3 regions of the Parabacteroides chongii genome follow, and region 3 is predicted to be linked to each of the others. Evidence: riboswitches for the same ligand, from Rfam matches in the RefSeq annotation. Region 3 holds a riboswitch; each other region holds the start of a gene.
What was found. Region 3 has a riboswitch for cobalamin ahead of P3L47_RS08330 (TonB-dependent receptor plug domain-containing protein). Riboswitches for the same ligand answer to the same signal wherever they lie in the genome.

Region 1 (5,397 bases), 1.9 Mb from region 3:
AATATTGGGTTTTTGCGATACAGATAGGATAGTGGGAGATTCCCAAACTTTCGATCTGTTTGATCTTTTTATCTGCCAGTGTCGTATAAGTAACTGATGCTGCGCCATAGATTTCTTCAGATACTTTCCGGATTTTATCACGTACGTTATCTGTATCTTCGTAAATGAGTTTCAGCGGGCCTGACGGCTTGTTTTCGATTGTATCTACTACCAGTTTAGCCAGTTCCACGCCACCTTCTCCGCCTTCTGCGAATACACTGTTCATGGCAAAACCGACACCCAACTCTTTACAATGCTCGGCAACCAGGGCGATTTCTTCGTCCGTATCGGTTGCGTAACGGTTGAAAGTAACGATTACTTCCTGACCGAAACGTTTCATGTTAGCTACGTGTTTGTCGAGGTTGGCAAATCCGTTGCGCAGACCTTCGATGTTCTGTTCCTTGATCTGTGATTCCGGAACGCCGCCATGTAGTTTCAAGCTTTGTGCCGTAGCGACGATAACGGTCAGTTTCGGTTTCAGTCCGGCTTTACGGCATTTGATATCGAAGAACTTTTCTGCACCCAGGTCGGCACCGAAACCGGCTTCTGTGATGACATAGTCGCCGTAAGTAAGTGCCATCTTTGTGGCGATGATCGAGTTACAGCCGTGGGCAATGTTGGCGAACGGACCGCCGTGTACGAATGCAGGAGTATTTTCCGTTGTCTGTACGAGGTTGGGCAGCAGGGCGTCTTTCAGCAATACGGTGATTGCTCCTGCTACACCCAAGTCGTTGACTGTGAACGGTTGGTCGTCGTAGGTATATCCCAGCAGGATATTACCGATGCGGCGCTTCAAGTCTTCCAAATCGGTAGCCAGGCAAAGGATTGCCATCATTTCGGAAGCAGGAGTGATGTCGAATCCGGTTTCTGTAGGCACGCCGTTGGCTGAGCCGCCCAGACCGGATACGATGTTACGCAGGCTACGGTCGTTTACATCGAGTACACGTTTCCATTTGATCTCTTTCAGACCTTCGCAGGTATGGCGGGTCTGATAGATATAATTGTCCAGCAACGCTGTGATCATATTATGAGCGGAAGTAACGGCGTGGAAATCGCCGGTGAAATGCAAGTTGATGTTCTCCATCGGCAGGACCTGTGCGTATCCGCCGCCGGCTGCTCCACCTTTCATACCGAAGCATGGACCCAGTGAGGGTTCACGCAGGGCGGCAACTGCTTTTTTTCCGATCTTGTTCAGTCCCAGGGCCAGGCCGATAGATACGGTTGTTTTACCAATACCAGCTTTGGTAGGCGTAATGGCCGTTACCAGGATCAGGTTATGTTCTTTGATTTTCTCTTCATCGATCAGATGAAGGGGCACTTTGGCGATATACCGACCATAGTTTTGTACTTCTTCGCGCGGAATACCCAAACCTGTGGCTACTTCCTTTATTTTACGAAGGGAGACTTCTCTTGCAATTTCTATATCCGATTTCATGTGCTTATGTAAGTTTAAGAGGCAACAAAAGTATATTATTTTTAATTAAATAACAAAATGATAGTATGAAAGGTTGTGAAGCTGGATAACTACGTGTTATTTGTGTTATATTGATAAAAGTTACTAAAAATAGAGTAAAAATGACTGTTTGGTAAGTAAAGTTCGCGTTTTTCGTGTTATTTGTAATCTTCAGTTGACAATATCGGCGCATTTAGACAGCTTCTGTCTTAAAGTATTTTAAAATATGGATTAAAGATTGCTGTATATGATAATTTGTCTAATTTTGCATTGTCACGATAACAAAATGAAGCTGACAGCAAGTTTATGGTGATAAAAAGAAAGTGTATAACAATTTTAAAAACTTCGGTTTATGTAATTAAGGAGATTTGATTATGACAACAATGAGATTTAGTATGGCAGGGGTAGCCGCAAGAGAAGCAGAAACAGGATCATGGTTAAGAACAATTGCAGATTGTTTGGGGATCCGTATGTTTTCGAAGATGAGTCCTTCGGTAAGTACAAGTAATGTTGGTTGGGATACCACCAAACAGAAAGAAATTCAGGATCTTCATCACTATGCCGTCTGTAACTTGATCCCAAAGGCTGGAATTTATCAGATGAATCTGCTTGAATCGCTGGCGCAGTCGGCTTCCATCTATTCACCGGAAGAAGTGGAGTCTCTTTATACTGAAACGAATAAAAAGATAGAGGAGATCAGCTGTCATATTTCAGGGGTGTTGGTAAGTGCACGGGAGTTGTGCAAGTCGGGACACCAGAACTGGGAGTCGGTTCAGTCGCTTCGCTATCATATGAACCGCCTGAGCGGTATTATAGAATCTGCCTAGTTTTTGCAAAACAATATCGGAATAGATCGTATCTGTGAATATCCCCTTCATTTCCGGATGCTGTCAAGCCTCCGGATTATGGAGGGGATTATTGTATGATCATCAGTGAGAAATAGGGGTACACTTTATCAGCTATGACTTTTCTGTCGGACGTGTAATATTCTTTCTCTGTCCCCACATTTTCAAAGTAATGGAACTGTGTCTGCGGATGCTTGCGGATACATTCGTGTACGGCATCTACGCATTGTGACAGTTTCATGATGACGATAACATATCCGGCGTTTATCTTTTCGCTCAGTTCTGCGGCAGAAGGTGTACCGGGAATGACAACGATTTGCTCTTCCTGTTTGACGATATGCAAGCCTGCCAAAGCTCCGGCAGCAATGAAAGCCGGAATACCGGCAATGCGTTGTACGGCAATCCCTGCACCTGTAAATTTATCGTATAGGTATTGTATGGACGAATAAAATCCGGCATCGCCTTCGGCAACGATAACGATCTGTTTGCCTTCCACATATTGGGTTGCAGCTTCGTTGTAGAGGGTATCGTAGACTTTCCAGGCCTCCGTACGGTCTTTGCTCATGGGGAGTATAAAGCAGTGGATAGCCGTTTCATTTATCTCCAGGGCGCGTACGATATCAGCGGCACGTGAAATGCTCTCGCGTTGTCTGTTGCGGGTGGCGGGACAGTAGATAATATCTGCTTTCTGGAGTTGGCGGAGACCTTTCACCGTGATAAGTTCCGGTTCGCCGGGACCTAATGATACAAAACTGATCGGATAAGTCATTTTATTCTTGTTCTTTTATTTGGGATGCAAATGTGCTGAAAATAGTGTAAAGTTGCAAACTTCTTATTACTTTTGCGCTCGAAATCGGTTCTGTAAAACTCCTGTCCATGGAGACAGATTAAAAGGGAACCGGGTGTAAATCCCGGACAGTCCACGCTGCTGTGAAGCTTTATAAACATCCTGATAATACCTTTTGCCACTGGTCTTTGCGATCGGGAAGGCATTCGGGATGGAAGTAAGTCAGAAGACCTGCCATTTTTTTGCATAACGATTGTCCTCGTGGGTTTGGACGGTTTGTGTCGGATAAAAACAAATAGAATATGAATAAGTATTTAGTCGGTGGCTGCCTGTTAGCGTTAATGGCTACATCGTGCGCATCGAAAGGAAATCAGCAGGAGAAAGAGAATGCATCGTCGCAACAAACGATTACGACGGATAGGATGGTCCAGGTTAAACCTGAATATGCCGAAGGTTTTCAGTTGACCTATGCCGACGGTTATGTCCTGGTAGATATACATGACCCGCAGAATGAAGAAAGCACGCATTTCCTGTATGCATTGGTTCCCCGCGGGACGAAGCCGGAAGGTCTTCCTGCTGATTATACGGTGATCGAAACACCTGTGCGCAGTGCCATTTGTATGACCTCCCTGCAGCTCTCCAATTTCATTAAGTTGGGAGCGGAGGATAAGGTGGTCGGTATCACGAGTACGCGCCATCTGTTTAATAAGACTATCAATGAACAGTTGAAGGAAGGAAAGACAGCGAAGATCGGGATCGAAGGTAATTTCGATAATGAGGTGATTATGAGTATCAATCCCGACCTGATCCTGATCTCTCCCTTTAAACGTGGCGGATACGAGACGATGAAAGATGTCGGTATCCCTCTGATTCCTCATCTGGGATATAAAGAAATGACACCGCTGGGACAGGCTGAATGGATTAAGTTTGTCGGTCTGTTACTTGGGATGGAGCAGGAAGCCAATGATAAATTCTCAGCTATAGAAAACCGCTACAACGAACTGAAAGAGCTGACTGCCGAAGGTAAAGTGCAGAGACGTCCTATCGTGTTCAGTGGCGAAATACATGGTGGTAACTGGTATGCGGTAGGAGGGAAGAGCTTCCTTGCACAGCTTTTCAAAGATGCCGGCGCTGATTACTTTTTGAAAGACGACGATCGCTCCGGCGGTGTGACACTCGACTTCGAGACGGTTTATAACCAGGCGGATGAAGCCGATTACTGGCGTATCGTAAACAGCTATCCGGGAACATATACTTATAAATCACTGAAAGATCAGGATCCCCGTTATGCAGACTTCCGTGCCTTCAAGGAAAAAGGAGTGATCTACTGTAATATGCGGGAGAAACCTTTTTACGAAAGTATGCCGACCGAGCCGGAAGTGCTGCTGGCCGACCTACTGCATATCTTTCATCCGAGCCTGTTACCCAACCATACTCCTGCCTATTATGATTTGCTTAAATAGTTTTTTTGCGCAGACAGCCTGCGCCGACCGATGCATGCAGCATGAGCGCCCCGTCTCACACATCGTGAGCGCCTCGGCTCATGCAACCTGCGGGCCTCGGCTCATACAACATGAGCCGAAGCGCTCATGCGACGTGAGCAAAAGAACGATTAAAATAACAATAGAATGAAATACTCAAACTCTCTTCTGATGTTTCTGATCTTTGTCTCCATCGTGGTTCTGCTGTTTCTGAACCTGGTGCTGGGATCGGTATCCATTCCCTTCCATTCGGTTTGGAATATCATCTGCGGCAATGGTGACGAACCGGTCACCTGGCAGAATATTATTTGGAAATCACGTTTCCCGCAGGCTTTGACGGCTTTGGTTGCCGGAGCCGGATTGGCAATCAGCGGGCTTCAGATGCAAACCGTATTCCGTAACCCTTTGGCGGGACCTTCTGTGTTGGGGATTAGCTCCGGTGCAAGTATGGGAGTCGCCTTCGTTGTCTTACTGAGCGGAAGCCTGGGTGGCGTGGCGTTGAGTAAGCTGGGCTTTATGGGGGAGATTGCCTTATCTATTGCGGCCATAGTCGGTTCCTTATCTGTCATGGCACTGATCGTTTATGTCTCGCAGAAGGTAAAAGGGAATGTGACGCTATTGATTATCGGAGTGATGATCGGCTATGTGGCAAATGCTGTGATAGGTGTGTTGAAATTCTTTAGTGTGGAAGAAGATATCCGTGCTTATGTAATCTGGGGGCTGGGAAGTTTCTCACGTGTCTCCGGTAATCAGATGATGCTTTTCGTGGCGATTATGGCTATCCTGATCCCC
Region 2 (5,397 bases), 430 kb from region 3:
ACGGAATCAGTACGAAAGATATTCACTACCGTGTATTCCCGGCGATGCAGACATTGGCTGTTAAGATGTGGACGGGCAAAGACTGTAAGGTTCCTTACGAGACCTTTAATACGAAGCGTACCGCATTGGGCGAAGGTCCCGGTGTAAATATTGCCGGACGCATGGGAAACAAGCCTCGTGCTGTCTACAACCAGGATGTTTTAAAACCGAATACAAAGACGGGGCTGAAAGAGATCGGTTATCATTATACAGTTTCATTTGATGTCCAGTCCGTTAAAGAGGAACCCGGAACAGAACTATTCCGTTCTCCCGATGCCGTATTTTATTTGTCCGATCCAGTCAGCGGTAAATTAGGTTTTGCCCGTGACGGTTATCTGAATACATTCAATTATCAGTTCTATCCCGAAGAGGAAGCATCCGTAGCAATCAGTGGTGATGAAAAAACAACACGTTTGTATATTAACGGAGACCTGAAAGAAGAACTGAATATTCAGAAACGTTTCTTTAATGGTGGAAAAGATTCTATGAGTTATGTACGGACATTGGTCTTTCCTTTAGAGAAAACAGGTGATTTCAAGAGTACGATTAAGAATGTAGAGGTGCTGAACTATTGTAAGTAAGGAGCAGAAGGGGCATAGATATATATTATAAAAACGAAAAGCAGGAATAATTATCCTGCTTTTCGTTTTTGTCTTTATTCCGGTTGATAATCTTCACCGTTTTGCCATGCATCCGGATTGTTCCAGTTTTCTTTCAGGTGGTTGATCCAGATCTGACGGATTTCGGGGAAGTCACCCAGAGCTTTGATGTTACATCCGTTTTCGATACCGTGGTCGGCATCAGCCTGATCACTCGGGTGCGTTTCAGTCTGGTCTACCTTGAAGCCCATGTTTTGCAGTTTCAGACGCCAGCAGCTGTCCGACTGAGGAGCGGCATTGCTTGAGTCTTCACCTTCTTCCAGACCCCAAAGGTCGTTGTGAGCGTGGTCACCGGCGATAGACATGAACGGAGCCAGGAATACGGTTACTTCTTCCGGTTTCAGATTGTTTGTTTTGCAATAGTTCATCAACTTAGAGTAGATACATTCCGGGTTGGGAGTATCCAAAGGCTGTCCAGTTTCTTCGTTCAACGGCCAGAACAACATCTTACCATAGTCAACAGTACCTACGAATACGTTGTCAAATTCCGTTTTGGCCTGCATGGCTTCTTCGGTGTCAACATATTTTTGGTTGGCATTGTAGTTGTCGTCCGGATTACCATGTCCCATCAATAATAAGACATTATGCTTGTCTGCTAATGATGTTTTGTAATGGTTGTACAAAGTCGTTGCAACTGCCTCCGTGTCATCGTCAGTAGAAAGCAGGTTGGCGCTTCTCAGGACGTTTACACTGGGATAGTCGCGTATCATGAAGTCCTTTTTTACAGTACCGTTCATAACGGCAAGATATTCTTCACCCGGGATAACGTGCAGAGACTGTACGGCAATTTTCGGGTATCCGGCTTCGGCGAAGGCATTCAACCAAGTATCTACGTGGTAGAAAGCGCTGTCGCGTGTAGCTTCCAGACGGCCGATGCAAGTGTTTGAAGAGAAAGACAGATAAACGTCTGCATCGGGGAAAGCGGCCTTAAATTCATCAACAATATCGTCGTAGATGTGAGTTGCTTCGTTGTAGGTACTTCCGAAAGAGCAGAGAAGGATAGCTGTATCCTTGCTTTTTACTGATTTTACATACTCTTCGGCGGGGTTCTGTGTGCTTTCCACATCGTCGTCGTCACTACAAGAAGTGAATCCTACGCTTGTTGCCGTCATTAAAGCGGCTGCCATAAGGCAATACTTAAACTTGTTCATACTTATAAAATTTAAAAAGATGTTGACCTATTTGTTCTTGTTGTGGAATTTCACCGTGATGGATGCATAGAAATTGCGTCCGGGGCTGGTCGTTCCACGATTGCGTCCGAAAGGAGTGCGGTCGATATAATTGAAGATATTGTCTACACCGACATTTCCCGTCAGGTCCCAATGTTTGAGTTTCAGGAAAGAGTGGCTTGTGTTGATGCGCCAGATGTTGTATCCGTCTGCATTATTGTCCGACATATAGAAGCGCTTGGACTGATATTTTCCGTATACCCCGATGCCCAGTCGATAACGCTTCCAGGTATGCTTCCAGGTCGCGTTGAGCGTAGCATTGTGATGGGAAGTGGCGTCGATGGGGATATATTGCATGTAGCGCGTGTCGTATTCATCTTCTACATACAATGCCTTTGCGTCGGTGTAGCTGTATCCGCCACCCAGGGAAAGAGCCTTGGTGATGTTGTAGGTAAATGAGATGTCGGCGCCGTACACTCTGGCTTTCGACAGGTTCTTGTATTGCTTTGTTTCCTCTACTTCCTGTAGCTTGTTTTCGGCAGAGGTCGGGACTGTAGTCAGGGCAATCATGTTACGGATTGCGTTATGATAACCCGTAACGCTGATTTGAAACTTATTGATGATGTATTCAGCACCCAGCGAAACATATTGCGAGGTCTGCGGCTTCAGGTCGCTGTTGCCGTAATAGGCTTTTAATTTGCCCATCATGGTGCCGATATAGTCGTAATATAGCTCCTGCGTGGTGGGGGCTTTGAAGCCGAGCGACCAGGTTCCGCGCAGGTTGAAGTCGTTCAGTTTATAGAGAGCGGACACTTTGGGGGTTAGCTTGGCTGCGAACTCTTTATGATATACTCCTCGCAGGCCGGCTGTCACGATGAAGCGGTCTGTCAGGAGCCATTCGTCTTGTGCATAGGCAGAAAGCGTATAGACGGAGGCTGAGGTGCGGTTGTCCATATGATGCGGCGATTCGAGGTTTTCCCACAGATATTCCAAACCGGTATTCAACGTATGGTTATCACCGAAATAGAAAACGCCTTTTGCCTGTCCGGTCAGTTGCTTTTGTATCTTTTGTTTGAGGCGTTGTCCGGCGTAGAAGGTCACGCGCTTACCGTCGATGAAATAGTCGGTATAAGCATTGTGCGTGTAGTCGTAGAAATAGCCGAACCGGCCGTAATCGACATCAAAAGCCAGATAGTTCCGTCCTTTCATATTCCATTTGGCTCCTCCTGCGAATGTATAGTTTCGATAATAATAATTGTAAGGATAATATTTATAGGCTCCGAACGTACGGTACATCCAACGTTCGTAATGTGAACCTTCAGCTGTCAGTTCCAGTTTGTCGTTGACCTTATATGACAGAAATTCGTTGATTGTATAATTATCGGAACGGTTGACTGTCTTGCTGACTGAACCGGACTTGAGCTGGTGCTGGTCCCATTCCTTGTCTGTGTTTCTCCATCCGTCCGTATGCTTGTAGCTGAAAGAAGTAGTCGAATTTAGCTTGCCGATTTGAATGCCGACCGTATTGTTCTGGCGGATGTCTCCATATTCACCGACACGGGTTGTGTTGGAGACGTTCACCGCTTCCCTGTTTCGTTTGGTGATAATGTTGATGACACCTGCGATGGCGTCGCTTCCATATAAAGAAGAAGAGGCCCCTTTTACAATCTCGACGCGTTCGATGTCGGCAATATTGATCCGGTTCAGATCCTTCTGGCCGCCTACATCCCCGTTCATGCGTTTTCCGTTTATAAGGATCAGAATATAGTCGTTGTCAAGACCATTCATCTGCAAGTGTCCGCCCATATCGCCTTCATTGAAGGTTAGCGAAGGGCAAAGGCCGCCCAGCAGGTCTTCCATGCTGCGGGCCTGGTATTGTTCCAGCGCTTTGCTGGTAATGACCTCTGTCTGTACGGGGGCATCTTTCAGATAATGCTCGGTGCCGGTACCGGTTATGACGACTTCGTCCAACTGTACCGTCAGTTCTTTCCCGTCTTTACTCAGGATACTTTGCGCATAGGCAGATTGCATGCTACATAGTAGAATGAAAGCCGATAGCAGATACTTCATATCGTGTTTTATTTAGTTTAATAAATAAAACATCAAGTTTCTCTTTTTTAAAAGAAATGTCACAAAAGCTTTTACGTGGGTGAACGTATAATCGAATGGACACAGACTTCTGAACCTGGAAGCTTGGTGTTTATTATAAATAAATTTAGCAGGTATTCTGGCTTTCCTCTGGTTAGAAACCTTCCCATTTCGATTATTGAAACAGTGGCATTAGAACTTCTAACCAACATAATGAGGATTTACAGCTGCAGGTACAGCTCCGGATTTACACCGGATTCCCTTGAATCAGTCTGCGAAACAAACCGATTACTAAATCACGAGTGCAAAGATACTACATTATTTTATTATATGATTCTTTTACTAAAAAAATGTAGTATCTATGTCCTTGATTTCTATTTGTTTTACTTTTTAAATTTCACAGCCAGACTAATGTAAACAGCCCGTCCGGGGTTTATCGTGGAGAAATTACTGTTCCAGGGGCGGTCGTCGCGGTTGTTAAATAAGTTTTCGATACCGATTCCCGGTTCCAGGATAAATGCGTCCAGGTTGAATGAGTGGCGGGTGTTCAAATCCCATTGCTGGTATTTTGGGGCGTAGCCGTATGTGCTGGAATAGCGTTCGCCCTGGATATGTCCGCTCAGGTTTACATTCAGGTGGTAGTTGTTCCAGTCATGATCCCAACGCGCATGTATATTGGCAGCATTCTTTACGCTTTTATCGACAGGGGTAATTACGACAATATCAGCTCCGGTTTTGCTGTCGTGTTCCAATGTCTTTGCTTCGCTGTCTGTGTAGATATAACCTCCGCCTACGGTGAATCCGGCTCCTGCGTAGATATTTGCGTTTACACTGATCCCTTTGATTTTAGCCCGGTTCACATTGTCGCGCTGGCGGATGGTAGAGAATTTCTCATGCAGCTCATCCAGTCCCATCTGGTGAATCTCTTCATCGCTTAATACGCGGTAATCGATCATGTCTTTAATATCGTTGTAGAATCCGGTGGCCGATATTGAAAAACGTGAGCATGTATATTCGCCGTTCAGTGAAAAGAAATTACTCTTTTCCGGTTTCAGGTCGGGGTTTCCAACCGTATAACGGTTTGAAGTTTTCGACTCGTCCGTTGCGTATAGTTGGGACAATGTAGGCGAACGGAAGCCTGTTGCGTACGATGCACGGAAATTAAATCCTTTGAGTTTGTACATAAGGGCGACATTCGGAGTGGCATAGTTTTTAAAATTCTCATTGTAGAGATAGCGCACGCCCAAGACTGCCTGTAGGTTTCTTAGTATCGTAATTTCATCCTGTGCAAAAAGTGCAATCGTGTACATGCTCTTGAAGCTGATGTTATCCGATTGGCTTCTGAAGTTTTCATTGATATACTCGATACCTGTGGATACTTTATTCCACGTGTTAGGTTTGAAAATACCTTTTACGGTTGCATCGTAATAAGTCGTTTCTTT
Region 3 (5,397 bases):
GAACTTGGAATGACCCCCGTTTTACAGGGATTTAGTGGACACGTCCCGCGTAAATTGAAAGACGTTGATAAAAATGCTAAGCTGGTCAAACTATCTCCATGGGTTAATTTTGAACCGACTTATTTTGTTGATCCTGCTGATCCGTATTTTATTGAAATTGGAAAAATATTTCTCGAAGAGCAAACGAAACTTTTCGGAACTAATCATCTTTATGCTTCGGATCCATTTATTGAAATGCCGCCCGAGAATAATGATCCCGAATTTATACGCAAAATGGGATCATCTATCTATCAATCTATGCAGTCTGTCGATTCCGAAGCTGTTTGGATGTTGCAAAGTTGGCCTTTCGTTCATTTTAATACGGAGTTTTGGCAAGCATCGCAAGCCGAGGCGTTCTTCCGGAGTGTTCCACAGGGTAAATTACTGATTCTTGACTTATATTGCGATGTGACGCCGGGCTGGCCTAAATTTGAAAATGCCTTTTTCGGTCAACCGTGGATTTGGTGTATTATCCAGAATTTCGGAGGACAGGTTAGTTTACATGGAGGGCTTGACATTATGGCCGCGGATCTGCGTAAAGCCCTTGAACAGCGAGGGAAAGCTTCGGGTAATATGGCTGGAATTGGATATGCTATGGAAGGTCTTTGCTATAATCCTGTTATTGACGAGTTTCAATCGGATATGATTTGGCGTACTTCCATTCCTGATATCACGGAGTGGCTTAGTGGATTTGTTAAACGGCGTTATGGGAAAGACTTTCTTAAAGCTCGGGAAGTTTGGGGTAAATTACATCAAACAGTTTATCAGCAGAATCAGAATCATGGAAATATCCTACAGGCCCAACCGTCATTTACTTATAAGGCTGCAAAACCTGATAAGACTTTCGCATTGATTTGGAAATCTTTTTTAGATATCTCAGATGAAGTAGGTAAAGAGAAAACTTATCAATTCGATATTGTGAACGTGACACGGCATGCATTAGGTTTATTAGCGCCTCTTTATTATGGAAAACTTATTACAGCCTATCTAAATAAAGATCGAGATGCTTTGAAAGCTGCTTATGAAAAGATGGATGAATTAATAAACGATATCGATCGGCAATTGGCTACTAATTCAGAGTTTTTGTTGGGGGCATGGCTTGAAAGAGCAAAACGCTGGGGACACACACAAGATGAGAAAAAACAATATGAATGGAATGCCCGTAAAATTATTTCAGTTTGGGCATTTGATGGTGAACTTAATGATTATGCAGCTAAACAATGGTCAGGAATGATGCGTGATTATTACGGGCGTAGATGGAGACATTTTTATAACTCGATAGACAAATCATTAGCTGACGGTACGAAATGGGATAGTCGTCATTATACGGATGATCTCTTACGGTTACAAGAAGATTGGACGAGGGAGACAACTGTTTTTCCTGCTCATATAAGTGCTGAAGACCCGGTTGTTGTTGCAAAATCTCTTTACGAAAAATATGCTGGTGAATTTGAAGTCCCTTTGAATATCCCGAAATTCAAGATGATGGATGGAGTTCCAGCGCTGCTTACAGAGTAAAAAATCAATGCAGTTCTATAGATTCGGTAAATATTGTTGCTACTGACAGAGCAGTTAACAGTAGACAGAGGGTAGGGAGGGTGGGTGACCATAGTTGAAGCGTAGCGTGTCATGTAAAAAAATAATCCAGATTAAATATCTTCCGTAAAGAATAATTACATATATTTGTTTAATCTCTATTATTATTTTATTGCCCATTGCCTGAACTGTACACCTCTTTTGCAAGAAACCCTGTAACCGACCGAAATGATCATGGCAAGGTAGTAAAAATCAATGTATCGATTAACCTTTCTATTACCTTCCTGACGAACTACTCGAATTTTTATTATTTACAGGTAAATCAGATGTTTAATGTAAAAGTACGATAAACATTTCGATAATCAGTCAGAAAAGAAGGCGGATATTGATTAGTGCCCAGACCCACAATTATAGAAAAGTGGCAGGTCGGATAATAGGGATTTCCGATATATTTAGTACTTTTGCCATCGAATTATGGTGTAACGGCTTAGTTTCCACTATCCGTTAGTAAAAGGGAATCCGGTGCGAATCCGGAACTGTACCCGTAGCTGTAAGTTCTGTAACCCCGGCAAATCTTGTTGCCACTGACTGCAAAGTTGGGAAGGCGGCCGATCATGGGAGAACGAGCCAGAAAACCTGCCATCATTCTGTTGATGCGATACCTCGGGTAAGGTATTGATAGACCTGAAGATATGCGAACATTATATGTTAAAATGATTGTATGCCTGTTTGGTATACTTCTGTGTGTGCCTGCTGTGTATGCACAGACAATTGATACGACTGCTTATCACCAGCTGAAAGGTGTCGAAGTGGTGGAGAAGGCGCGTCCGTCCACTACCCGCGAAGCGGCTCCTTTGCAGGTGATGGATCGTGCCGGCATCGAACGGTTGGGGATACAGGACTTGTCGGAAGCGGTAAAACGTTTCTCCGGTGCTACCGTAAAGGATTACGGTGGGATAGGAGGACTGAAGACTGTTTCTGTGCGCAGCCTGGGTGCACAACATACAGCCGTCAGCTATGATGGCGTGACGATAACGGATGCCCAGAGCGGACAGGTCGATATCAGCCGCTTCTCACTGGATAATGTAGAAATGGTTTCACTTTCGATCGGACAGACCGACGATATTTTCCAGACAGCCCGGATGTATGCATCGGCGGGGGCGTTGAGTGTGAAGACTAGTTCTCCGGACTTTACATCTTCTCCTTTCCATTTGAAAGCTCAATTGAAAGCGGGGTCATTCGGTCTCGTGAATCCTTATTTACGTTATGAGCAGAAGTTCGGTAAAAAATGGTATGCCTCCTGGCATGGCGATTATTTGCGGGCTGATGGTAATTATCCGTTTACCTTAGTGAACGGTGACTTGGTAGAAAAGAAGAAAAGAAATAACAGTGATATCGAATCCTGGCGTACAGAACTTAATTTTGCAGGTGATTTGGGAAAAGCCGGTACGCTGTCGATGAAAGGATATTATTTTGATTCCCACAGAGGACTGCCAGGGTCTGTAATTCTCTACAATGATTATTCAGGTGAACGCTTGTGGGATCGGAATGCCTTTGCACAAGCTCGTTATGAGAATCGTATAACTGAAAAGTTCGCTTTGCAGGCACAGGCCAAATATAATTACTCCTGGATGCGCCATTTGGATGTTGATAATAAGTATGAGTCGGGAAGACAGGATGACCGGTATACACAAAAGGAATATTATCTTTCCGTATCCGGTTTATATTCGCTGACAGATCATCTTTCGTTTTCTTTGGCTGAAGATTATTTCATCAATACATTGGATAATACCATTCCGGAATGTCCTTTCCCAAAAAGATATACTTCTTTAACGGCTTTGGCCGCCCAATATAAAGATACAAGATTGACTGCTACAGCCAGTTTATTGGGAACTTATATAACCGAGAAAGTAGAAAGAGGCGACAAGCCGTCTGACCGTAAACGATTATCACCGGCAGTCAGTTTATCATGGAGGGTTATGCCTGAATATAATTTCCGTTTACGAGCTTCTTATAAAGATATATTCCGTGTTCCGACTTTTAATGACCTGTATTATCTGCGGATGGGAAATACCAATTTGAAACCGGAGCGTGCAACTCAATATAACCTGGGAATGACCTGGAGTGGTTCGTTACCTTTTATTAATTATCTGAATGCATTTGTGGATGGTTATTATAATCGTGTGAGTGATAAGATCGTTGCCATACCGACTATGTTCATCTGGAAAATGATGAATATGGGGGAAGTTTCAATCGGGGGAATTGATGTCAACTTGTCGGCAGAGGTTCCTTTATGGAAAAATATTTCTTTATCCGGACAAGCTTCTTATTCCTGGCAACATGCGATAGATATAACAGACGGGACTGAGAAGAATTATCGGGATCAAATACCTTATACTCCACGGCATTCAGGAAATGTATCTGTGGCATTCCAAATGCCCTGGGTCAATGTGTCTTATTTATTGACCGTGGTAGGAGACCGCTATGCAAGTCCCCAAAATATAGGAAGGAATCTGATAGATCGTTATGCGGAACAAACGATTTCGCTGAATCGATCGTTTACTTTTGCTTCCTGTTCTTTGCGGTTGCAGTTTGATATTATAAATGTCGGTAATATAAATTATGATGTGATAAAGTACTACCCCATGCCCGGACGTTCTTTCCGGGGAGGGCTTGTTTTTGTGTATTAAGAATAGATTTTGGTTAACAAACAATTAATGTAATTAGAAATGAAAAAGAATTTTTATTGGTTTGCCTGTCTTGCTTGTGCAGTGCTGGCTTTTTCTTCTTGTAGTGATGATGACGATAAGAATGGACCGGATGTAGAGATCCCGGAAGAAGTAACAGGTGTTTATATTCTGGACGGTGGTAGTTTTGGTGATAATAATACCGGAATTTCTTATTTGGACTCAGAAGGAAAGGTAACAGAAGATATTTTTAAGAAACAGAATAACCGTGCTTTGGGAGATATGGGACAACACATGATTAAATATGGTTCTAAACTATATGTATCGGTGTATGGTTCCAAGACTGTTGAAATATTGGATGCTGCCGATGCTACAAGCTTGAAGCAGTTGACTTTGACTGACGATCAGGGTGCAACACGTGCTCCACGTATGTTTGCTGCCTATAAAGACAAAGTGTATCTGACTACTTTTGACGGTTATGTAGCTAAAATAGATACTGCATCGATGGCTGTTGAAGGCTATGTGAAAGTAGGTCCTAATCCTGACGGCATAACGGTTGCCAATGGTCGTATCTATACGGCAGATACAGATGGAATGAACTGGCCGAGTCAAAGTACCAGTGTTTCTGTTATCGATATTAATAGCTTTAAATTCGAAAAAACAATTACAGTGTCATTGAACCCGAATTATATCTATTCAGATTCAGATGGTGATGTATATGTTATTTGTATGAGCGACTATTCAGATGATAAATCGTATATTGTGCAACGTATTGATGCTAAAACAGACGAAGTAAAGACTGTAGAAGGTATTAAGGCTTATAAAATGACTGTTGCGGATGATATCGCATATATCATGTTCAATGATTATTATGCAAATGAAGTGAAGTTTTATAAATACGACCTGAAAAACGAGAAGCTGTTGAGTGATAATTTTATCACAGATGGAACTGTAGTCAGCTCTCCTAATGGTATCGGTGTTGATCCCGTTACAGGTGATATCTATGTAGGGAAAAGCAATAAGAAGAACAATGGAGATGTTTATATCTTCTCTTCTGAAGGAAAGTTGAAGTCTCAGTTTGAAACGCTTCCTTATCCGTCAGAATTTGTATTTATGACTAATAAGTAAAAACACT

Region 1: it holds a riboswitch for cobalamin, as region 3 does, so the genes downstream of both, P3L47_RS15335 (ABC transporter substrate-binding protein) here and P3L47_RS08330 (TonB-dependent receptor plug domain-containing protein) in region 3, are expected to answer to the same signal.
Region 2: it holds a riboswitch for cobalamin, as region 3 does, so the genes downstream of both, P3L47_RS06775 (TonB-dependent receptor plug domain-containing protein) here and P3L47_RS08330 (TonB-dependent receptor plug domain-containing protein) in region 3, are expected to answer to the same signal.

What each region holds. Positions count from the first base shown of each region.
Region 1 is NZ_CP120849.1:4,107,293-4,112,689, forward strand. It holds gene P3L47_RS15320 (formate--tetrahydrofolate ligase) at 1-1,474, opposite strand, end outside; gene P3L47_RS15325 (hypothetical protein) at 1,867-2,319, shown strand; gene cobI (precorrin-2 C(20)-methyltransferase) at 2,408-3,106, opposite strand; cobalamin riboswitch at 3,175-3,377, shown strand; gene P3L47_RS15335 (ABC transporter substrate-binding protein) at 3,427-4,587, shown strand; gene P3L47_RS15340 (iron ABC transporter permease) at 4,753-5,397, shown strand, end outside.
Region 2 is NZ_CP120849.1:1,786,142-1,791,538, forward strand. It holds gene P3L47_RS06765 (family 20 glycosylhydrolase) at 1-620, shown strand, start outside; gene P3L47_RS06770 (sirohydrochlorin cobaltochelatase) at 695-1,849, opposite strand; gene P3L47_RS06775 (TonB-dependent receptor plug domain-containing protein) at 1,877-3,937, opposite strand; cobalamin riboswitch at 4,068-4,266, opposite strand; gene P3L47_RS06780 (TonB-dependent receptor) at 4,339-5,397, opposite strand, start outside.
Region 3 is NZ_CP120849.1:2,220,549-2,225,945, forward strand. It holds gene P3L47_RS08320 (alpha-N-acetylglucosaminidase) at 1-1,557, shown strand, start outside; partial or broken gene rhuM (RhuM family protein) at 1,749-1,880, opposite strand; cobalamin riboswitch at 2,034-2,233, shown strand; gene P3L47_RS08330 (TonB-dependent receptor plug domain-containing protein) at 2,268-4,265, shown strand; gene P3L47_RS08335 (DUF5074 domain-containing protein) at 4,305-5,390, shown strand.